DNA from 2 places in the Citrobacter freundii ATCC 8090 genome. Region 2 is predicted to be linked to the other one. Evidence: predicted binding sites of a transcription regulator. Region 2 holds the regulator's gene; the other holds the start of a gene.
The links. The regulator LexA, encoded in region 2, represses DNA repair genes until DNA is damaged. The targets are predictions, from matches to a motif close to TNCTGTATGTACATACAGNA.
Positions count from the first base shown of each region.

Region 1: the regulator LexA is predicted to act here: its motif matches at 2,278-2,297, upstream of sbmC (DNA gyrase inhibitor SbmC).

Region 1 is NZ_CP049015.1:3,029,596-3,041,240, reverse strand. Features, by position in the region: gene phsB (thiosulfate reductase electron transport protein PhsB) at 1-115, shown strand, start outside; gene phsC (thiosulfate reductase cytochrome B subunit) at 112-879, shown strand; gene dacD (serine-type D-Ala-D-Ala carboxypeptidase DacD) at 1,019-2,191, shown strand; gene sbmC (DNA gyrase inhibitor SbmC) at 2,314-2,781, shown strand; gene G4551_RS14865 (FUSC family protein) at 2,889-3,947, shown strand; gene G4551_RS14860 (DUF496 family protein) at 4,186-4,521, shown strand; gene G4551_RS14855 (GHMP family kinase ATP-binding protein) at 4,562-5,428, opposite strand; gene G4551_RS14850 (acetate/propionate family kinase) at 5,521-6,735, opposite strand; gene pduV (propanediol utilization protein PduV) at 6,720-7,172, opposite strand; gene pduU (propanediol utilization microcompartment protein PduU) at 7,177-7,527, opposite strand; gene pduT (propanediol utilization microcompartment protein PduT) at 7,527-8,081, opposite strand; gene pduS (cobalamin reductase PduS) at 8,084-9,439, opposite strand; gene G4551_RS14825 (1-propanol dehydrogenase PduQ) at 9,436-10,548, opposite strand; gene pduP (CoA-acylating propionaldehyde dehydrogenase PduP) at 10,559-11,645, opposite strand, start outside.
Region 2 is NZ_CP049015.1:4,594,926-4,606,570, forward strand. Features, by position in the region: gene dnaB (replicative DNA helicase) at 1-1,099, opposite strand, end outside; gene G4551_RS22035 (quinone oxidoreductase) at 1,164-2,147, shown strand; gene pspG (envelope stress response protein PspG) at 2,449-2,691, opposite strand; gene dusA (tRNA dihydrouridine(20/20a) synthase DusA) at 2,825-3,823, opposite strand; gene G4551_RS22050 (cupin domain-containing protein) at 3,931-4,419, opposite strand; gene zur (zinc uptake transcriptional repressor Zur) at 4,535-5,053, shown strand; gene G4551_RS22060 (CsbD family protein) at 5,102-5,311, opposite strand; gene dinF (MATE family efflux transporter DinF) at 5,448-6,767, opposite strand; gene lexA (transcriptional repressor LexA) at 6,838-7,446, opposite strand; gene G4551_RS22075 (diacylglycerol kinase) at 7,556-7,924, opposite strand; gene plsB (glycerol-3-phosphate 1-O-acyltransferase PlsB) at 8,096-10,516, shown strand; gene ubiA (4-hydroxybenzoate octaprenyltransferase) at 10,571-11,443, opposite strand; gene ubiC (chorismate lyase) at 11,457-11,645, opposite strand, start outside.

The sequences.
Region 1 (11,645 bases), 1.6 Mb from region 2:
CCCGGAAATTCAGCACTGGATAAATCAAAAAGAGGTTTATCGCCAGCAGGATACGCGTAGCGGCCCGGTGAGTGTTTATCGGCGTAAAGAGATCCATCAGGAGGGTAAAGCATGAATTCTATCTGGGGAGCAGAGCTTAACTATGCGCCGGACTACTGGCCGCTGTGGCTCATTTATGCAGGCGTTGTTATTGTGCTGATGATTGCGGGCCTGGTTATACACGCGCTGTTACGTCGGATGCTGTCACCCAAAACAGCTACTGGAGAAGAACATCGGGATTACCTCTATTCGCTGGCAGTTCGCCGCTGGCACTGGGGTAATGCGCTGCTTTTTATCCTGCTTCTGCTGAGTGGCCTGTTTGGGCACTTCTCTGTCGGACCGGTGGCATTGATGGTGCAGGTACATACCTGGTGCGGTTTCGCCCTGTTGGCCTTCTGGGTTGGTTTTGTGCTAATCAACGCAACCAGCGGCAACGGTTGTCATTATCGGGTGAAGTTTAACGGGTTGATATCACGCTGCTTGTTGCAAACGCGCTTTTATCTGTATGGCATCATGAAAGGTGAGCCGCACCCGTTTGCAGCAACGGCAGAGAGTAAATTTAACCCGCTACAACAGTTGGCTTATCTGGCCATCATGTATGCGCTGGTTCCGCTGTTGATCATTACCGGGTTGTTATGTCTCTACCCGCAGGTAATAGGGGCAGGGCCTGTGATGCTGGTGCTGCATATGGTGTTGGCGATTGTCGGCTTACTGTTCATCTGTGCACATATTTACCTGTGCACGCTGGGTGACACACCGGGGCAAATTTTCCGCAGCATGATAGATGGCTATCATCGTCATCGCAGCCATCACGCAGAGACAGCACCGCGCAAAGGCTAATGCCCGCCGCGGTTGATATCTGAAAACCTTTCCTTACAGCAAGAAAATGTGCCTTATGTCACATTTTCTTGCAATTTATCCATGTTTGTTCGCCAGAACTTCCGTAAAAAGAACGGCTATTTTTCCATTTCCTGAGGACATGCTGTTGAAACGCCGTTTGTTTATTGCCGCTTCACTCTTTGCGATGAGTTTTTCGCCCGCGTACGCGACCGAGGTCGTAAGCTTTTCCCCACAGCCACCTGCGATTAATGCCGGAGCGTGGGTATTAATGGATTACACCACGGGCCAAATCCTGACAGCCGGAAATGAACACCAGCAGCGCAACCCTGCCAGCCTGACAAAGCTGATGACTGGTTATGTTGTCGATCGCGCAATCGACAGCAAGCGTATTAGTCCGACAGATATTGTCACCGTTGGGCGCGACGCCTGGGCGAAAGATAATCCGGTATTCGTCGGTTCATCTTTAATGTTCCTGAAAGAAGGGGATCGCGTTTCCGTGCGCGACTTGAGTCGCGGGCTAATTGTTGATTCCGGTAATGATGCCTGCGTGGCGCTGGCGGATTACATCGCCGGAGGGCAGTCGCAGTTTGTCGCGATGATGAACAACTATGTGCAAAAGCTGAACCTGCGGGACACGCATTTTGAAACGGTACATGGTCTGGATGCGCCAGGTCAGCATAGCTCAGCTTACGATCTGGCCGTGCTGTCGCGAGCTATCATCCATGGAGAGCCGGATTTCTACCATATGTACAGTGAAAAAAGCCTTACCTGGAACGGAATCACGCAGCAAAACCGTAACGGTTTGTTGTGGGATAAAACCATGAACGTCGACGGTCTGAAGACTGGGCATACCTCCGGCGCTGGATTCAACCTGATTGCTTCTGCTGTTGATGGGCAGCGCCGCCTGATTGCGGTTGTGATGGGGGCGGAGAGTGCGAAAGGACGTGAAGACCAGGCGAGAAAACTGCTGCAATGGGGACAACAGAACTTCGATACCGTGCAGGTTTTACGTAGCGGTAAGCAGGTCGGTATTGAACGGATCTGGTATGGCGATAAAGAAAAAATTAGCCTTGGCACAGAGCAGGATTTCTGGATGGCCCTGCCTAAAGCCGAAGTCGCGAATATCAAGGCAAAATATGTTCTTGATAAGAAAGAACTGGTCGCCCCGATTGCAGCCCATCAACGTGTGGGGGAAATTGAACTCTACGATCGGGATAAACTGGTGGCGCACTGGCCTCTGGTTACGCTGGAGTCTGTCAACGAAGGTGGCGTCTTCTCGCGTTTGAGCGATTACTTCCGCCATAAGGCGTAGTTTTCCTGATGTGCCTGACTGGCAAGAGTGCGAATCTGCTCACATAATAATCACTGATTTCTTGTGGCCGTCATACCTAAAAATTACACTGTATATAAATACAGTGTAATAACGGAGGTTATATGGAGTACGAGATAAAGCAGGTCGAGAAACGCATAATTGCCGGTTTCCATATGGTTGGACCGTGGGAACAAACGGTAAAGCAAGGTTTCGAACAGTTAATGATGTGGGTCGACGGTAAGCAGATCGTACCGCTGGAATGGATAGCCGTTTATTACGACAATCCTGACGTTGTTCCGGCGGAAAAACTGCGTTGTGATACCGTGGTGTCTGTGCCTGAAGGTTTTGAGATCCCGGAAAACAGCGAAGGCGTGATCCAGACCGAGCTGGCAGGTGGCGACTATGCTATAGCCGTTGCGCGCGTTGAAAATCATGACTTCGCGACGCCGTGGTATCAGTTTTTTGAGCGCCTGATGCAGGATTCGACGTATGCGATAGCCGCTAAACCCTGTTTTGAAGTTTATCTGAACAACGGCATGGAGGACGGTTACTGGGACATTGAAATGTACGTGCCGGTACAGTTGAAGTAACTGTTTTTGGTGTAAATCAGGATGAATGTCCTGGTCATCAGGATGATGTTTTCACCGTAAAAACAGGTACAATTCGCTTCTTTGCTATTCCCTGACGGAGTGCATGAGTGCGTGCAGATAAGTCGCTGAGTCCTTTTGAAATTCGTTTGTATCGTCATTATCGTGTGGTGCATGGCATTCGCATTGCGCTGGCGTTTCTTCTTACTTTTCTGTTGGTACGCCTGTTAAACATTCCCGAAGGTACATGGCCTCTGATCACGCTGGTGGTGATTATGGGGCCAATTTCTTTTTGGGGTAACGTTGTTCCCAGAGCGTTTGAGCGTATAGGCGGAACGATCCTGGGCTCGGTGCTTGGATTGATTGCCCTGCGTCTGGAACTCTTTTCGCTTCCGCTAATGCTGATCTGGTGCGCGGTGGCGATGTTTCTCTGTGGGTGGTTGGCGTTGGGTAAAAGGCCGTATCAGGCGCTGCTGATTGGCATTACGCTTGCCGTGGTCGTGGGGGCGCCTGCCGGAGATATGAATACCGCGTTATGGCGCGGTGGCGATGTTATTTTGGGTTCGTTACTGGCGATGCTGTTTACCGGCATCTGGCCGCAGCGGGCATTTATACACTGGCGTATCCAATTGGCACATTGTGTGACGGGATATAATCGGGTGTATCAGGCCGCGCTATCCCCTAATTTGCTTGAGCAACCGCGGCTTGAGAAGCATTTACAGCAGCTCTTAAGCGACGTTGTCAAAATGCGCGGACTCATCGTTCCCGCCAGTAAAGAAACCCGTATTCAAAAATCCATTTTTGAGGCTATTCAAACGGTTAACCGCAATCTGGTCTGCATGCTTGAGCTGCAAATTAATGCGCTTTGGGCCAGCCGCACCAGCCACTTTGTCATGCTGAATGCACAAACTTTGCGTGAAACTCAGCTCAGGACGCAGCAGGCGCTACTGACCATAACCCACGCCTTGTACGAAGGAAATCCGCAGCCGGTGCTTGCCAATACGGAAAAGCTCAATGACACCGTGGCGGAGTTGCGTCAGCTCATTGCTGAGCATAAAGGCGATTATGTCGCAGAAACGCCCATTCACGGCTACGTTTGGTTGAACATGGAAATGGCGCGACAGCTGGAGTTGCTCTCACATTTAATCTGTCGCGCGCTGCGCAAATAAAGAGCAGATGAGGCGATAGGTTCTACTGCTGCTTCGATTCAGCAAAGATTAGAGGTATGATACTGAAAAAGGCTAAAACCATTGGTAACTGCAATGGCTTTACCCTCGATAATTCAGGTTTCAACCATGCATTGTCGATGCAGATGCAACTTGAAGTATGGCGGGCATGAAAGTAATGTTGACCCACTTTAGCCGTTGTTTTAACGAATCCGAATCTCACATTATCAGGGGTGTAAAAATGGAAACTACCAAGCCTTCTTTCCAGGACGTGCTGGAATTTGTTCGTCTGTTCCGTCGTAAAAACAAACTGCAACGTGAAATTCAGGACGTTGAGAAAAAGATCCGTGACAACCAGAAACGCGTTCTGCTGTTGGACAACCTGAGCGACTACATCAAGCCTGGAATGAGCGTGGAAGCGATTCAGGGCATTATCGCCAGCATGAAAAGCGATTATGAAGATCGTGTTGATGATTACATCATCAAAAACGCTGAGATCTCTAAAGAGCGCCGCGACATCTCTAAAAAGCTGAAAGCGATGGGCGAAGTGAAAAACGCCGATGCGAAAGCTGAGTAACGATTTTATGCTCGTTTGGGTCGCTGCTTAGCGGCGGCCCTTATTGCAGTTCGACCCCGCCAGTTACCATCCGCAACAAATGTTGTTCCGGCCAGTGCACTGTCAATTTTTTCTGCGTCAGCATCCATTTAATGTAGTCCACATCATGACGCCTTCTGTCGAGCATCAGACCGACGACGCTGCCGCTGTGCGCGACGTTGACGCCGTATAAATCACATTCTTCTACCAGTGCTAATAGTGAATCAAAATCTGGTTTAGGTAACAGCAACTGGCTGGCGATCGCGCTCAGCGTGGCGGCTTCGCCCATCCGATAAGGGTTTTGACTGATACAGGCTTCCTGTACCTTTTCCCATGCGCGTTTCAGAGCTGGGGCGCCCGCCAGTAGCCCTGACTGACGTGGAGTACGGTGATAATCAGCAGTAAGCAAGGTTTCCGGACTTTCGAGAACCAGCAGATCGAGTTGTGGCTGGGATTCACAGGCAATTTGCGTGGAGGCGTCGTTATGATCGAACAGCGTAAGCTGGCGGAAAACGGTGCTGTCGGTAGGTTCCAGCGAAACGCAAAGCTGCGCCAGAGTGGATTCGTCTAGCTGATGCCCCAGATACTGTGCCGTGGCGATTGCCGTGGCGGCGATATCCGCTGTGCTGCTGGCCATCCCTTTAGCGACAGGAATGGTTGACTGGACATCTATTCGGATATCCTGACTCATGTGTGCCGGGTATTGCCAGTGCAGCAATAACCTCTCAACCATTGCTCGCGAAAGTGGACGTTCATCTGTCAGCGGTGAACCTGAAGTGACCTCAACGGTGCTATACCATTCAACCGGGCAGGAGACCAATTTCTCACTGCCCAGAATCCAGCCCTGGATAAGTTCTCCGCACGATGCGGGACATTGCGCAACAGCCACGTCTTCACCTATGTGATCAGCAATCCTCGGCGCATAGTGTCATGGCGATCGCGCTATTACCATGATTTGCCGCAATTTGCGGTGCGGCAGTATTATGCAGGAATGCCCAATGTCACAGTTTCAGATATCGCTAAACGCATAACGTCTTGCGCAATCATTAGCTCTTCATTGGTATTAATCACTGCTACTTTGACCATCGCATTTTCCGTTTGAATGAAGGTGGCATTACGCTGATTTTTTTCCTCATCAACGGCCAGACCCAGGAAATTCAGGTTACGGCAAATCGCAGCGCGCGCCCGTGCGGAGTTTTCGCCAATACCACCGGTAAACACCAGGGCATCCAGACCGCCCATCTGCATAATATAGCTACCAATGGTGGCACGAATGCGCTCAGCAAAAAGCGTCAACGCCAGCGCAGCCTGGTGATTGCCCGTATCTGCGGCATGTTCAACGTCGCGGTAGTCAGGTGAGATGCCAGAAACACCGAGCAATCCGGACTCATTGTTGAGCAATTGATTGAGCTGCTGCGGTGTTTTGCCTTCTCGCAGGGCTATCCAGGGCAAAATGGATGGATCAATATCGCCACTTCGCGTGCCCATCATCACGCCAGACTGTGGTGTAAAGCCCATTGACGTATTCACCGATTGTCCGCCTTTGATGGCGCAGATGCTGCTGCCGTTGCCCAGATGACAACAAACAACGCGCAGGGCGCTGAGTGGCACACCCAGTTTTTCAGCAAGCTGTGAGCTAACGTATTTGTGGCTGGTACCATGAAAACCGTAACGACGAATACCCAACTCGACATAGTAACGCCAGGGCAGGGGATAGATGAAAGAAGGCTCATCAAGCGTTTGATGAAACGCGGTGTCGAACACCGCAACGGCTGGCGTTTTGGGCAATAGCTGGCGGAATACCGCGATCCCCAACGCATTTACCGGGTTATGCAGAGGGGCCAGTTCCGCGAGGCGCTCGATTTCTGCCAGCGTTTCATCAGTTACCAGCGCGGAGTCTTTAAAGGATTCCCCTCCGTGTGCGACGCGGTGGCCCACGCCGTCGATCTCTTCCAGACTGCTGATAATGTGGTGGTTGAGCAGTTTTTCCAGAAGCAACGTTACGGCTTCACGGTGATCGGCTACGGGCAAAGTCTCCTGCCATTTCTGCGCTGGCGTTTTTAGGGTGACCAGTGCATCAGACAAACCGATACGTTCTATCAACCCCTGGCAGATCATTTCACCCTGCGGCATCGCCAGTAGTTGAAACTTAAGCGAGGAACTACCTGCGTTAATGGCCATTATTTTGTGAGACATGAAGGTTCCTTTGCATTCAGAAAAATGAACATCTCATCGACCCCGGTATTCTCCAGCGCGCTGGTGACAAATACTTTTTGCGCACCAGCCTGAGCTAACCAACTCTCCACAAGAGAAATACGCTGCGGGTTGGCTAAATCGGCTTTGGTAACGAGGCCAATAACGGGTCGGTTCATTGGTCCGGTAAAACCGGGAGAAAATGGTGACCACGGCGCGTCAGCATTGAGTACCAGCGCAATAATGTCCGCTTCACAGGCGCTGGCCAGCAGCGCACTGTACAGGCAGCGGTTCTCAAGATATTCACCCGGTGTGTCTATTGTCGTAGGTGACCAGACTATGGCCTGGGTCTTCTGATAGTGGAGCACCTCTCCGCGCATGCACTGTGTGAGCGACGTTTTACCGCACTGGCTGGGGCCAATTAGCATGATACGTTTCATGAGATTACGTCCGGGTGATGGGACACGCGGTAAAACGCATCATTTCGCCCAGCGTTCGGGTTACCTGTTTCAGCGCGTACTCAACGGCTGAAACATCGCCCGTCAGTACCACCGCGCCGGTAAACCGGTCGAGAAAACCAATCTCTACCGCCCCTGATTTCGTGGCGATATCACAGGCGATGATTGAGGCTTCGCTAGGGGTAATGGTCAGAATACCGATCGCAGAAACCGAATCAGGTAATCCCAGTTTCTTGAACAAATCCTTACCGGGATTGGCGATAAGGTGCGCCAACGTGACCTGTTTGCCAGGAACATATTCCTGAATCATACGATCCGTGGTGGGTTGTCTTTCCATTATCCTTCCACCATTTGTCGCCACATGCTTTCGTGTGGACGGGGGATGACCGAGCGGTAAACCAGCAGGCCTTTTTCACCCGCACTTTCACTGGCAACCGTCACCGCGTTATTCACATCGGATACATCGCCAGCTACGACCATGTAACACTTGCCGCCAATACCAAATGCCATATGGACGCGGACCAGCGTGACGTTGGAGGCTTTAACCGCCCGGTCGGCGGCGCAGATGCAGGCAGCAACGCTCCATGTTTCGACAATACCAACTGCCTGACGCTTATCTACGCTGTTTAGTCCGCTGATTGCGGGTAGTACGCTGGCATGAATGTTGGGGAGTACCAGACTATCAACGAGCATATCGCCAGCAAGAGATGTTCCAGTGGCAATCGCCTGTTGTACGGCACCTACGTCACCACCGAGCATGAGTAGAAATTTTCCCGGGCAGATGGTCTTGCTGACCAGTAAATTCACATTCGCGCTTTTTAACATGGCATCGCCAGCTTCCATTCCTTTGGCAATGCTGGTGAGTTCTAAAATCCCTATAGCCTGAGACATGATTAACCTCTTATTACCGTGATGGATTGCTCAGTGATTTCGCTGACAATACCGTCAATACTGGCGTGAACAGGCGCGCCTAATGCACCGGACGGCACATCGGCAACGCATTGACCGCGAACAACGCGTTCGCCTTGTTCTACACATGGGATAGCGCTGGCACCTATATGCTGGCGTAACAACAGCGTCGTTTTGTCTGTGGAGTAGTCAGTCTCAGCCAGTGGCGCATCGTGATACCAGTCGCTAAGGCCCAGTTTGGTAATAAGGCGCTTAACCGGGATCAGCCGGTACTTCGCCATTTCATCCTCAGGATTTAGCGGCCCTTCATAACGATGGTTGAGCGCCCGCAGTTCGCGTTTAAGCATGCGGTTGATTCGCATCGGCGAAATCCCAACTGGACAGGCAACGCTTTCACACACATTGCATTCTGAGCAGGTCAGGGCCGTGAGCAGCAATTGCGGCGTGGCTGCCTGCTGATAATTAACCGCACGAACCAGCAGATGCGGGGATAATTCATGACCGATCAAATGCCTTGGGCACAAATCCGTACACAAACGGCACTGCTCGCAAACGGTTTTTGCAACGGAAAGCACGGTACGTTCATCCTGCATCCGCCGCTGAATCAACGCATGAGATTTAGGCAAAACCAGCAGGCCCCCGGTGGTCTTGCTGACTGGGGTATCCAGTGAAGTAATCAGGCCGCCCATCATCGGACCACCGTTAATAAAGCCGGGATCGTCAACGGTTGCACCCCCGGCCAGCGCCAGAACGTCACGTAAAGACATTCCGATAGGGACTGTGAGTGTGATGGGACTGGCGACTGCGCCGTTAACGGTCAAGGTACGACGCGTAACCGGGTACTGCTGCTCAACTGCTCTCGCGATGTTGAGCACGGTCTGGACGTTATTGACCACTACGCCGACGCTGACAGGCAGCGCGGCAGGCGGAACTCTCCGGCCTGTTGCCATCCAGATGGTCAGAACCTCGTCACCTGCCGGGTAGACATCGGGCAAAATATGTAAGCGGATCCCGGCAGGCAGAAGGGGCGTTAATGCATTGATAGCCTGTTGGTATTTCTCTTTGAGCGCAATAATTCCGGAACTGGCTCCGGTAGCCGTCATGGCATATTGAACGCCGTGGATAAGTCGCTCAGCCTGGACGGCCATCAACTGCTGGTCAACTTTCAGCATTGGCTCACATTCAGCCGCATTGACCAGAAAGGTATCGACCTGCGCCTGTAATTTTACGTGAGCAGGAAAGCCTGCGCCTCCGGCTCCGACAACACCCGCTGCGCGAACGCGTTCGCGAATTGTCTGCGCATCATAGAGCGTGGACTCTGCCGTCATGGCTGTCTTCATAATAATTCCTCAAGCAGTTCCTGCATGGCACTGGCGTCGGCAACACGAGGATTGGTTTGCAGCGTGACGTCAGCCAGCGCGGCCTGAACCATCGACGGGATACGTTGCGACCAGGCTTGCTTTCCGTCTTTAAGCGCGTCAACTAAAGAAGGCAACGCACACTGTTTTTTGAGTAGCTCGATATGATGAATGAGCGCATTCAATGCCGCTGTATCGTTCGCGTTATCCGGGCATAAATGGCAGGCTTTAGCGAAACGGGCATAGCGCTTCGCAGCCCGCGGATCGCGAGCATTAAAATGAATGACATGGGTCAGCAGCAGCGCATTGGCAAGTCCGTGTGGCAGATGAAACTGACCGCCCAACTGATGGGCAATCGCATGATTGATCCCCAGTCCAGCCTGACTAAATGCCATTCCCGCGAGCGTTGACGCATTGTGCATTTTCCCTCTGGTTGCCAGGCATTCGCCTTTGCTGACGGCGACAGGCAGATACTGGAAGACGATTTGAGCCGCTTTTTCAGCTAGTGCATCGGTGAAGTCGCTGGCCTTCGTGGACACGTATGCCTCCAACGCATGCGTTAACACGTCCATGCCGGTATTCGCGGTTATGGCTGGCGGTACGCTGACGACCAGCGTTGGGTCAAGGATGGCCATGTCTGGATAAAGCGCATTATTAAACAATGGATATTTAATGCCTTTATCCGGATCGCTAATCACGCAGGCGCTGGTTACCTCGGAGCCCGTACCGCTGGTAGTGGGAATTGCGACACAGGTTTCAATTTCAATACCGAACTGGCGGCTGAACCAGACGATGGCTTTTGCGGCGTCCAGTGCTGAGCCGCCACCAAAACCCATCACGATGTCCGGCCGCAGGGACTGCATTTGTGCAATCCCTTGAACTACAGTGCTGATGGTGGGATCGGGGGTGATATCGCTGAAAATGCTGATGCGGTTATCCGCTGGCAGAGCGTTGCGCAGCTTTTCAATCAGGGGAGAACGCGCGAGAAAACCATCGCAAATAATCCAGATATGCTTATTCGTGAAGCGCTTGAGCACATCCAGACTTCCCTGGCCGCTGTACAATCGAGTTTGCAGTGAAAAGCTATTCATAACGGCCCCATTAACGAATAGAAAAACCGTTTGTCAGCACGCAACGACGAGAGCGTGCGAAAGTGCGCGCAGATGTTGTTCCTTCACCGGTTGGCGTCGCAATAGTGAAGGTTGTAAAGCCTTCACCACCAACGCCGATCCCGGCGTAAGAGGGGCCATTTTTCACAAAGATGGAGGTCTGAAGCGTGCGCGCGGCAAGGTTCAAACGTGACACATTTTGCGAATGCATAATGGCCGTGTGATGCAATCCCTCTTCAACCTTCAGGGCCAACGTTAATGCACTATCAAAATCGCTCACCGTTACGACGGGGAGCATTGGCATCAGTTGCTCGCTGGTAACCCACGGGTCGTCCGCCTGGACGATGCCTATCAGTAATCGAGGTGCTTTTGCCGGAACTGGTATTCCTGCTGCTTCCAGTAAGGTTGCCGGGCTTTTACCTACCAGTTTTTTATTGGCTATGCCTTCTGGTAGACAGACGGCTCGCAGTTTGTCTACCTCTTCTCTATTGAGAAGCATCGCACCAAAAGACTGCATCTGTTGAACCAGTCGTTCGGCAACGGCATCAACAACAATCAGGCTCTTCTCAGCAATGCAGGGGAGGTTGTAATCAAAGGATGCGCCATTGATGATATCTTCCGCCGCCTTAACCAGGTCGGCCGTTTCATCAACAATGCAGGGGGGATTTCCTGCGCCTGCGCCGATGACTTTTTTCCCGCTTTTCATGCCCATAGCAACAATGCCTGGGCCACCGGTAATCGCCAGAACTGCGATTTTAGGGTGCGCCATCATCTGCTGGGTAGCCTCAAAAGTGGGTTCTGTGACCGTGACGACAAGATTACGAATTCCGCAGCAACGGAAAGCGATATCTTCAATCATGGCAATCAGCTTGAGTGAAACCTTTTTAGCACCCGGATGCGGACTGAAATAAACGCTATTCCCTGCCGCCAGCATGCTGATGCTGTTGTTAATAATGGTCTCTGTCGGATTAGTACTGGGGGCGACAGAACCAATCACGCCAAACGGTGAATACTCGAATAACACCATGCCGCCATCGCCGGTTAGCGCCGTGGTGGTGAGATCTTCGATACCCGGAGTG
Region 2 (11,645 bases):
AGCGGGAGATTTCTGCAATTTCCAGCGTACGGTTGTCGGAGAGCGACGGCACGCGCATCAGCTGCAGGTAGTCGATCATGATAAGTCCGATACCGCCATGTTCACGGGCGATACGACGGGCACGCGAGCGCACTTCCGTTGGCGTCAGGCCGGAGGAGTCATCAATATAGATGTTTCGTTTCTCCAGCAAAATACCCATTGTTCCGGAAATTCGTGCCCAGTCCTCATCATCCAGTTGACCGGTACGGATTTTGGTTTGGTCTACGCGTGAGAGCGAGGCCAGGGAACGCATCATGATCTGTTCCGAGGGCATTTCAAGACTAAAGATAAGAACCGGCTTATCCTGCAACATCGCCGCATTTTCGACGAGGTTCATCGCAAATGTTGTTTTACCCATCGACGGACGCGCGGCGACGATAATTAAGTCTGACGGCTGCAAACCAGCCGTCTTTTTATTGAGGTCGTCATAACCGGTGTTCACCCCGGTGACGCCGTCGTGCGGCTGCTGGAACAGCTGCTCGATACGCGCGACGGTGGCGTCGAGCACATCAGTAATATTTTTCGGCCCTTCGTCTTTATTTGCGCGGCTTTCCGCGATTTTAAAGACACGGGATTCAGCAAGGTCCAACAGATCTTCACTGGAACGGCCTTGCGGATCAAACCCGGCTTCCGCGATTTCGTTCGCAACCGAAATCATGTCACGAACAACAGCACGTTCGCGGACGATATCCGCATAAGCGCTAATATTCGCCGCACTTGGCGTATTTTTAGATAACTCAGCCAGGTAAGCGAAACCGCCGACGCTATCCAGTTGTCCCTGAACCTCCAGCGACTCTGCCAGTGTGATCAGATCGATGGGTTTCCCCATCTCCTGCAGGCGATGCATTTCCGTAAAGATATGCCGGTGCGGCCGGGTATAAAAATCTTCCGCCACCACACGCTCGGCGACATCGTCCCAGCGTTCGTTATCCAGCATTAAACCGCCCAACACCGACTGTTCCGCTTCAATCGAGTGCGGCGGTACTTTCAGCCCGGCGACCTGGGGATCGCGCTCACGAGCATCAGTCTGTTGTTTGTTGAAGGGTTTATTTCCTGCCATAGTGAATGGAGTTACCGAGATAATGATTGGGTCGAAAGATTACCACATTTCTTTTGGAGGAAGCATGGCAACACGTATTGAATTTCACAAGCATGGTGGCCCTGATGTACTCAAGGCGGTGGAGTTTACACCCGTAGACCCGGCGGAAAACGAAATCCAGGTCGAGAACAAAGCTATTGGGATCAACTATATCGACACCTACATCCGCAGTGGTCTTTATCCGCCGCCATCTCTGCCCAGCGGCCTGGGTACCGAAGCTGCCGGCGTAGTCAGCAAAGTCGGCAGCAAAGTGACACACATAAAAGCTGGCGATCGCGTGGTGTACGCCCAGTCTGCCCTTGGTGCATACAGCTCAGTGCATAACGTTCCGGCCGATAAAGCCGCCATCCTACCCAACGCTATCTCATTTGAACAAGCCGCAGCCTCATTCCTGAAAGGGTTAACCGTTTTCTATCTGCTGCGTAAAACCTATGAAATTCAGCCTGATGAGCCGTTTTTGTTCCACGCGGCTGCGGGCGGCGTCGGGATGATTGCCTGCCAGTGGGCAAAAGCATTGGGCGCGAAGCTGATTGGTACCGTCGGCAGTGCGCAAAAAGCGCAAATTGCGCTGCAGGCCGGCGCATGGCAGGTCATTAACTATCGTGAAGAAAGCATAGTTGAGCGAGTGAAAGAGATAACCGGCGGAAAAAAAGTACGGGTGGTGTATGACTCGGTGGGGAAAGATACCTGGGAAGCCTCGCTGGATTGTTTACAGCGCCGGGGACTAATGGTCAGCTTTGGTAATGCTTCCGGGCCGGTGACTGGCGTGAACTTAGGTATTCTGAACCAGAAAGGTTCGCTGTACGTGACCCGTCCTTCACTCCAGGGGTATATCACCAATCACCGCGAATTAACCGAAGCCAGCAATGAGCTATTCTCGCTAATTGCCAGCGGAGTAATCAAAGTGGATGTCGCGCCTGGTCAGACGTTCGCACTGCACGATGCACAGCGTGCTCATGAAGTACTGGAAAGCCGGGCAACGCAGGGATCGAGTTTGCTAATCCCATAATGCTTCGACTTCCCCTAAATAATTCAAATTGCAGGAAGGCGGCAATTGAATGAATCCCCAGGAGCTTACTGGAGTAAGTGACTGGGGTGAATGAAAGCAGCCAACACACCTGCGGTTTGAATTATGACGGGGAAGTAAAGAATTAGGGCTTCCCGTGGGAAGCCCTTTCTTTTTTTAGTTCGGCTGTATGTAGGGTACAGCTCGATGAATTCGTTAACCCGGCAATAGTGACAGATTTGATAATCAATTCCTATTTGGTTCTAAAGGCAATGTTGCAGGTTGTGACGCACCACTCAATACCTTAGTAAAATCGACGGTTATTGCGCTGATACTGTGGGACTTTTGGCGCTTTTATCGCCTTGATAACCCACACCACGGCAACAGCCAGTAGCAGCCAGGGCAACAGTTTAATCATCAAGGCAAATAGTCCGCCCAGAAACATCACTGCGGTGGCTACGACCAATGCAGCCAGAACGCCCAGTAAAGATACGCCGGTGACCATCAGCATGATAAAAAATCCAATCACAAAAAGTAGTTCCAGCATGGCTCTCTCCCGAAATGAAATTCTCTCCATTGCTTTACAAGAAACATGCCAAAAATAATGTATTGATTTATAAAGAAAACGCCCCGCGACAAAGCGCAGGGCGTGGTGAAATTAACTAACTTTTGGCGAAAACTTAACGCTTGTCAGCGACCAGCTTCAGCGCATGCTCCAGTACGTTAATATCTGCCCCGGCTTTATGCGCATTTTCGCTCAGATAGCGACGCCACTGACGAGCCCCAGGGATCCCCTGAAACAGCCCCAACATATGGCGCGTCACATGTCCCAAATAGGTTCCCTTACTCAGTTCACGCTCAATGTACGGGTACATGGCGCGCACCACGGCAACTGGATCGGCATCTTCGGTGGCAGCAGCAAAAATCTCACGGTCAACGGACGCCAGAATTCCTGGGTTTTGGTAAGCTTCACGCCCCACCATCACGCCATCCATATGTTGCAGATGAATTTTTGCTTCTTCCAGCGATTTAATGCCGCCGTTGATCGACATCGTCAGATGCGGGAAATCACGCTTTAGCTGATAAACACGGTCATAATCCAGCGGTGGGATCTCGCGGTTTTCTTTCGGGCTTAACCCGGATAGCCAGGCCTTGCGGGCGTGAATAATAAACATCTCACATTCGCCGTTGCCAGATACCGTGTTGATGAAATCGCACAGGAATTCGTAGCTGTCCTGGTCATCAATGCCGATACGCGTTTTCACCGTTACCGGAATCGACACCACGTCGCGCATTGCTTTGACGCAATCGGCGACCAGTTGCGCATTCCCCATCAGACAGGCGCCAAACATGCCATTCTGCACGCGGTCGGAAGGACAACCCACGTTGAGATTGATTTCGTCATAACCCCGCTGTTCAGCGAGCTTTGCGCACTGCGCCAGCGCCGCAGGATCGCTCCCGCCCAGTTGCAATGCGACCGGATGCTCTTCTTCGCTATACGCCAGATAATCGCCTTTACCATGAATGATCGCGCCGGTGGTTACCATCTCCGTATAGAGCAACGTCTGGCTGGACAGTAAGCGCAAAAAGTAGCGGCAGTGTCTGTCCGTCCAGTCGAGCATCGGCGCGATAGAAAAACGATGAGCGGGAAAAGCGGTAGACTGAGATTCAGGCAGCATGGCGAATATTCAAGCATCCGGTTAAAAAAGGGGCGCTACTATAGCATAGACCGTTACGATAGTGAGCCACATCCTCGCGGCTCACTCCCCCTGCCCATCAACAAACGCTATTTACGCCCCGGTTTTCCGTCGTGTGATCCGAAAAACTGCGGCGGATGGTCGACCCAGCGATCCTCACGTGTAGCGGCATAGACCGGGTTAAGCGGATAATAAATGCGGTTATATTTTTTGTTCGCCTCACCCACGACTAACAGACGCACCTCTTCACTGGTGTTATTGATAAAGGTATGGCACACGCCTGTACCTGCCGGGAAACCGACGCTGTCGCCCGGCTCTAGCTTCCATAAATACCCGTTAATCCAGGCCTCAGGATAACCTTCCAGCACATAGATAAACTCTTCCTCATCGCTTTCAGCGTGCGGGTACGACGTGCGCCGACCCGGCGGCAGGCGTTCATGATGAATGCCGAGTCGTCCTAACCCCAACTTGCGGGCAAGCGGCGCGCCAATAGCAAATAGCTCATCGCTGTCGGGATAAGTGGAGTCATCAGCCCCCTCAACCTCACGCCAGTGGCGAATACAATCGGGTCTTTTCATGGTTATTTTCCAGTATTGCGATGCGTCAGGTATAGCACACCGCGGTGGATCTCGGCGTTTTAAGCAGAACATGTTAAAGTAAGGGATTAACCTTCCACGCAAATCGAGGCGCCAAATGGACAAAACCACTACGCAAGAGTTATTGGCTCAAGCTGAAAAACTCTGTGCGCAACGCAACGTGCGGCTTACGCCACAGCGTCTCGAAGTGTTGCGCCTGATGAGCCTGCAGGAAGGGGCTATCAGCGCCTATGACCTGCTCGACCTGTTGCGGGAAACCGAGCCACAGGCCAAGCCGCCAACCGTGTATCGTGCGCTCGATTTTCTGCTGGAACAAGGATTTGTGCATAAGGTGGAATCCACCAACAGCTATGTCCTTTGCCATCTGTTCGATCAGCCAACCCACAGTTCCGCGATGTTCATTTGTGACCGCTGTGGTGTGGTAAAAGAAGAGTGCGCAGAAGGTGTGGAAGACATCATGCATACGCTGGCGGCCAAAATGGGCTTTGCTCTGCGACATAATGTTATTGAAGCACACGGACTATGTCCGGCCTGTGTAGAAGTTGAGTCATGCCGCCATCCTGGCGAGTGCCAGCATGACCATACGATTCAGGTGAAGAAGAAAGTGGGGCGCTAGGTAAGCGGGAGAGCGTACATCCTTGTACTCTCAGGAGGGAGGGGTTAATTACCAGCGGTAATCATTACGTTTTTCCCAATCGTTAACTTCTTTCTCCGCCTGATCTTTCGCGTAACCGTAACGCTCCTGGACTTTACCGACCAGTTGGTCACGTTTACCTTCAATGACCGTCATATCATCATCGGTCAGTTTGCCCCATTGCTCTTTCACTTTACCTTTAAACTGCTTCCAGTTGCCGCCGACTTCGTCTTTATTCATCATCAAGTCCTCATCGTTAGGTTGTGAATAGCGAGAGTGCCATGTCCAGACACATGCTGTTTTTGCTGGACGTGAGAATAAGTGTAGTCAGTGATTCTGGGTTTTATTTACTATTCGGAATTTTTAACCATCCAGATTAGGCAAACCAGGTTCCATTACGCCAGTGACGCCGCCAGATAAAGGCCAGCGACAGCCCGCGCAACGCGAGGAAAACGGTTAACGCCAGCCACAAACCATGATTTCCCAGCCACGGCAACGTCAGGAGCGTTAAGGCGAATCCCACTGCGGCAACGGCCATACTGTTGCGCATTTCTGCAGCCCGCGTCGCGCCAATAAACATTCCGTCGAGCAGATAACACCAGACACCCACCAGCGGTAACACCACCTGCCAGAAGAGATAGCGATCGGCCAGTAGTTGGATTTGCGGCAGCGAGGTCAGTAGCGCAACAATCTGCTCGCCAAACAGGGCATAAACCAGCGAAAACAGAATAGCCACAATACCGGACTGCCGACAGGCCGCCCGCCAGACGTCCAGTAACTGGCTACCATCTCGCGCCCCATAGGCCTGGCCCGAATGCGCTTCCACGGCATAGGCAAATCCATCCAGCGCGTAGGCGGTAAAGGTTAGCAGGGTCATCAGAACGGCATTAACCGCAATAATATCGCCTCCCAGACGTGCACCCAGCACCGTGATAGCGCCAAAACAGAGCTGCAGCAGCAGCGAGCGCAACATGATGTCACGGTTAAGCGCCAGCAAACGACGGAAGTTGCCACGCCACGCCTGCTTCAGCATTGCCAGCGATATTCCGCGCATATGCAGGACTTTGCGCACCATCATCAGGCCGATCAGTAAGGTGGCATATTCAGCAATCACCGTCGCCAGTGCCGCACCTTGCACGTTCATATGCAGGCCCATCACCAGCCATAAATCGAGCACAATGTTAAGAATATTGCCAACAATCAACAGGATAACCGGCGCACGCGCATACTGAACGCCAAGCAGCCAGCCGAGCAGCACCAGATTAGCCAGCGAGGCGGGTGCGCTGAGCCAGCGGATTTCAAGGAAACGCCGGGCTTGTTCCAGTACCGCTTTACTTCCCCCGACAATATGCAGCGCTACATCGATAATCGGCGTACGAAACAGTGCGATAAGCAACCCCGCTCCCAGCGCCAGCATTAGCGGCTGCACCAGTGCGCGCGCCAGCGCCTGTGGATTTTTCGCACCAAATGCCTGGGCAGTAAGACCCGTGGTGCTCATGCGCAGAAAAAGCAGCAGCATAAAGAGAAAACTGGTTGCCGTAGCACCAACCGCAACACCGCCAAGATAGACCGGACTATCCAGATGACCAATCACCGCGGTGTCCACCAGTCCCAGCAGGGGAACGGTGATATTGGAGAAGATCATCGGTAAGGCGAGGTGCCAGAGTGCTTTATCAGAGGAGGTAAAGAAAGGCATACAGGAAAGCCTGATGAAAAGAAGTGAAAACTAACTGTGGCGCAGAATGCGCCACAGTATTAATACATGATTACAGCCATTCACCGTTACGAATGACACCTACCGCCAGCCCTTCAATGGTGAAGCTTTGCTCACGCAGGTCGACAACGATAGGTTTAAATTCGCTATTTTCTGGCAGAAGTTCAACCTTGTTGCCCTGCTTTTTCAGGCGCTTAACCGTAACTTCGTCATCAATACGGGCAACAACAACCTGTCCGTTACGCACGTCCTGAGTTTTATGCACCGCCAGCAAATCGCCGTCCATAATACCGATATCTTTCATCGACATACCGCTGACGCGCAGCAGAAAATCGGCGTTCGGTTTGAACAATGAGGGATCGACCTGGTAGTGGCCTTCGATGTGCTGCTGCGCCAGAAGTGGCTCGCCTGCCGCCACACGACCGACAAGCGGTAATCCCTCTTCTTCTTCCTGCAGCAGTCTAATACCGCGCGATGCGCCGGAGACAATTTCCAGCACACCTTTACGCGCCAGCGCTTTCAGATGTTCTTCAGCGGCATTTGGGGAACGGAACCCCAAACGCTGCGCGATCTCCGCACGCGTCGGTGGCATACCTGTCTGGCTGATGTGATCTCTAATGAGATCAAACACCTCTTGCTGCCTGGCCGTTAACGCTTTCATTCCGCCCCCTGGGTGTATATACAGTTATGCTGTGAGTATATACAGCTAAAGGTGATTTTGGAACCGCAAACTGCACAAAAAGCAGGAGATTTATGAAGATGTGGAATCCTTATCGCAAATGCGACCACAACAGGATGCCCCAGGTAATCAGAGCGACAAAAATAGACAACAATACCGCCGCCGACCCCATATCTTTCGCCCGGCCGGAAAGTTCGTGATACTCAGAGCCTATACGGTCAACTACCGCCTCAATCGCACTGTTGAGGATTTCAACGATCATCACCAGCATCACGGAACCAATCAACAGCACGCGAGTAATCGCATCGACGTCCAGCCAGCAGGCGATAGCTACGCCCAGCAGTACGGCAACGCTTTCCTGGCGGAATGCCGCCTCATTGATCCATGCGGCGCGAAAACCTTTCCAGGAATAGCCTGCAGCTTTGATAATTCGGGTGAATCCAGTGGTATTATTGGCCATCAAAAAGAACCTTTTTACATTATTAGCGTCAATGTCATTGTAACGTTACCCCGTTTGTTTCAGGGTGTGGCAAAGCAGCGCGAAGTATGACGGGATACCACAGAAATTCACTAAACTTTCTGATATCCTTGCAGCGCATTTGCATTATTAACCAGAGGCTTTACATCGTTTATGTCCGGCTGGCCACGAATTTACTACAAATTACTGAATTTACCATTAAGCGTCCTGGTAAAAAGCAAGTCTATTCCGGCAGAACCTGCCCCGGAATTGGGACTCGATACGTCTCGTCCCATTATGTACGTCCTACCGTACAATTCAAAAGCAGACTTGCTGACGCTGCGTGCCCAATGTCTGGTGCACGATCTCCCCGATCCCCTGGAACCGCTGGAGATAGACGGGACTTTACTGCCGCGCTACGTGTTTATTCACGGCGGCCCGCGTGTGTTCACCTATTACACGCCAAAAGAAGAGTCCATCAAGCTGTTCCATAACTATCTCGACTTACATCGCAGCAATCCAGACCTGGATGTGCAGATGGTGCCGGTTTCGGTGATGTTTGGCCGTGCGCCAGGGCGTGAAAAAGGTGAAGTTAATCCGCCGTTACGTATGCTAAACGGCGTACAGAAATTCTTTGCGGTTTCATGGCTGGGTCGCGACAGTTTTGTCCGCTTCTCCCCGTCGGTCTCTCTGCGTCGTATGGCGGATGAACACGGTACGGATAAGATCATTGCCCAGAAGCTGGCACGCGTGGCGCGTATGCACTTTGCTCGCCAGCGTCTGGCCGCTGTCGGCCCGCGCCTCCCTGCCCGCCAGGATCTGTTTAATAAACTGTTAGCTTCAAAAGCGATCGCTCGCGCGGTAGAAGATGAAGCGCGCAGTAAAAAAATCTCCCACGAAAAAGCGCAGCAAAATGCCATTGCGCTGATGGAAGAGATTGCCGCCAACTTCTCCTACGAAATGATCCGTTTGACGGACCGTATCCTGGGCTTTACCTGGAACCGTCTGTATCAGGGGATTAACGTTCATAATGCGGAGCGTGTACGCCAGTTGGCGCACGATGGGCATGAAATCGTGTACGTTCCGTGCCACCGCAGCCATATGGACTATATGCTGCTGTCGTACGTTCTGTACCACCAGGGTCTGGTTCCGCCGCACATCGCAGCCGGTATCAACCTGAATTTCTGGCCAGCGGGTCCGATTTTCCGTCGTCTGGGCGCATTCTTTATTCGTCGTACCTTCAAGGGCAACAAGCTCTACTCCACCGTATTCCGCGAATATCTGGGCGAGTTGTTCAGCCGCGGCTACTCGGTTGAGTACTTTGTCGAGGGTGGACGTTCACGTACTGGTCGTTTGCTCGACCCTAAAACCGGCACCCTGTCGATGACTATTCAGGCGATGCTGCGCGGCGGTACGCGTCCTATTACTCTCGTACCGATCTACATCGGCTACGAGCACGTAATGGAAGTGGGCACCTACGCCAAAGAGCTGCGTGGCGCGACGAAAGAGAAAGAAAGTCTGCCACAAATGCTGCGTGGCTTAAGCAAGCTGCGCAACCTGGGTCAGGGCTACGTCAACTTTGGTGAACCAATGCCATTGATGACTTACCTCAACCAGCATGTGCCAGAATGGCGTGAATCTATCGATCCTATCGAGTCTATCCGTCCGGCCTGGCTGACGCCGACGGTGAATAACATTGCCGCCGATCTGATGGTGCGCATTAACAACGCTGGCGCGGCCAACGCCATGAACCTGTGTTGTACCGCGCTGTTGGCTTCCCGCCAGCGCTCTCTGACCCGTGAACAGTTAACCGAGCAGCTCGACTGCTACCTGAGCCTGCTGCGCAACGTGCCGTACGCGGCGGACTCAACCGTTCCTGCGCAAAGTGCCAGTGAACTGATCGACCACGCCTTGCAGATGAACAAGTTTGAGGTCGAGAAAGACACCATCGGTGACATCATTATTCTGCCGCGCGAGCAGGCGGTCTTGATGACGTACTACCGCAATAACATTGCGCATATGCTGGTTCTGCCTTCGTTGATGGCAGCCATTGTGACTCAGCATCGTCGTATTTCACGCGTCGCGCTACAGCAGCATATTGATGCGTTGTACCCGATGCTGAAAGCCGAGTTGTTCCTGCGCTGGGAGCGCGATGAGCTTGCCGGGGTGATTGACGAACTGGCCAGCGAAATGCAGCGCCAGGGGCTGATTACTCTACAGGATGGCGAGCTGCATATTAATCCTGCCCGCTCCCGTACGCTGCAGCTGTTGGCTGCGGGTGCTCGCGAGACGTTGCAACGCTACGCCATCACCTTCTGGCTACTGAGCGCCAACCCGTCGATCAACCGTGGCACGCTGGAGAAAGAGAGCCGCACCGTGGCACAACGCCTCTCAGTGCTGCACGGCATTAACGCGCCGGAATTCTTCGATAAAGCGGTGTTCAGCTCTCTGGTGCTGACGCTGCGTGACGAGGGATTCATCAGCGATACCGGGGATGCCGAGCCGGAAGAGACGATGAAGATCTATCAGATGCTGGCCGAACTGGTGACGTCGGATGTCCGTCTGACCATCGAGAGTGCCACACAGGGCGAGTAAGCATTAAAAAACCGGTCGAAATGACCGGTTTTTATTTTGCAGGCTAAGCCAAACTCAAAAGTGCCAGTAGCTCATCGCCAGTCCTAAGAACAGTACCAGGCCTACATAGTTATTGTTCATAAACGCTTTAAAACAGGCATCACGTTCACGATTAACAATCAGCTTCTGCTGATACGCAAACAGCGCGCCCGCCACCAGCAGAGACCAGTAATAGCCCATCCCCAACCCGTTTAACCACCCCACCAGCGCCATCAGCGCCAGCACACCGACCTGCAGAATACCAATAATGAGTTTGTCGTTCTGGCCGAACAGGATCGCGGTCGATTTAATGCCAATCTTCAGGTCATCATCCCGATCAACCATCGCATACTGTGTATCATAGGCCACCGCCCAGAGAATGTTGGCGAGGAACATCAGCCAGCAGCTCAGTGGTACAGACTCGCTCACGGCGGCAAACGCCATCGGTATAGACCAGCCAAACGCCGCGCCCAGCACCACCTGCGGCAGATGCGTGTAGCGTTTCATGAAGGGATAGACCCACGCCAGCGCTAGCGCCGCAACGGACAACAAAATGGTCATCGTGTTGAGCGTCAAAACCAGCAGGAAGGCGAGCAACACCAATACGACGAACAGCGTTCGGGCTTCTTTTTCGGTGACAGCACCGCTCGGCAGCGGTCGATTCGCGGTGCGTTTAACGTGTCCGTCAAACTTCCTGTCGGCATAATCATTTACCACACATCCAGCGGCGCGCATTAACCAAACGCCGGCGACAAATACCGCCAGGATCCACAGTTGCGGCATGCCTGGGGTCGCCACCCACAATGCCCATAGCGTTGGCCAGAGCAGCAGTAAGGCGCCGATCGGCTTATCCGTACGCATCAAGCGGTGAAACGCCAGCAGCTTATTCTGCGTCAGACTCCACTCCATCTTTATCTTCCTCTTAGTACAACGGCGATGCAGGCAGAAAAAGCTCGGTAAGCATCAGCGGCTTACCGCTCAGCCGTAGGCGGGAACGACGCCCCCATAGCGCTGCATCGCGGCCAATCTCAATAAAATCTCGGGTCAATGTCGATGACGTAAACAGGTAGCGTCCGAGCGGGGTTTTCCCCAGGTTCTGTAAGGCCAGTTC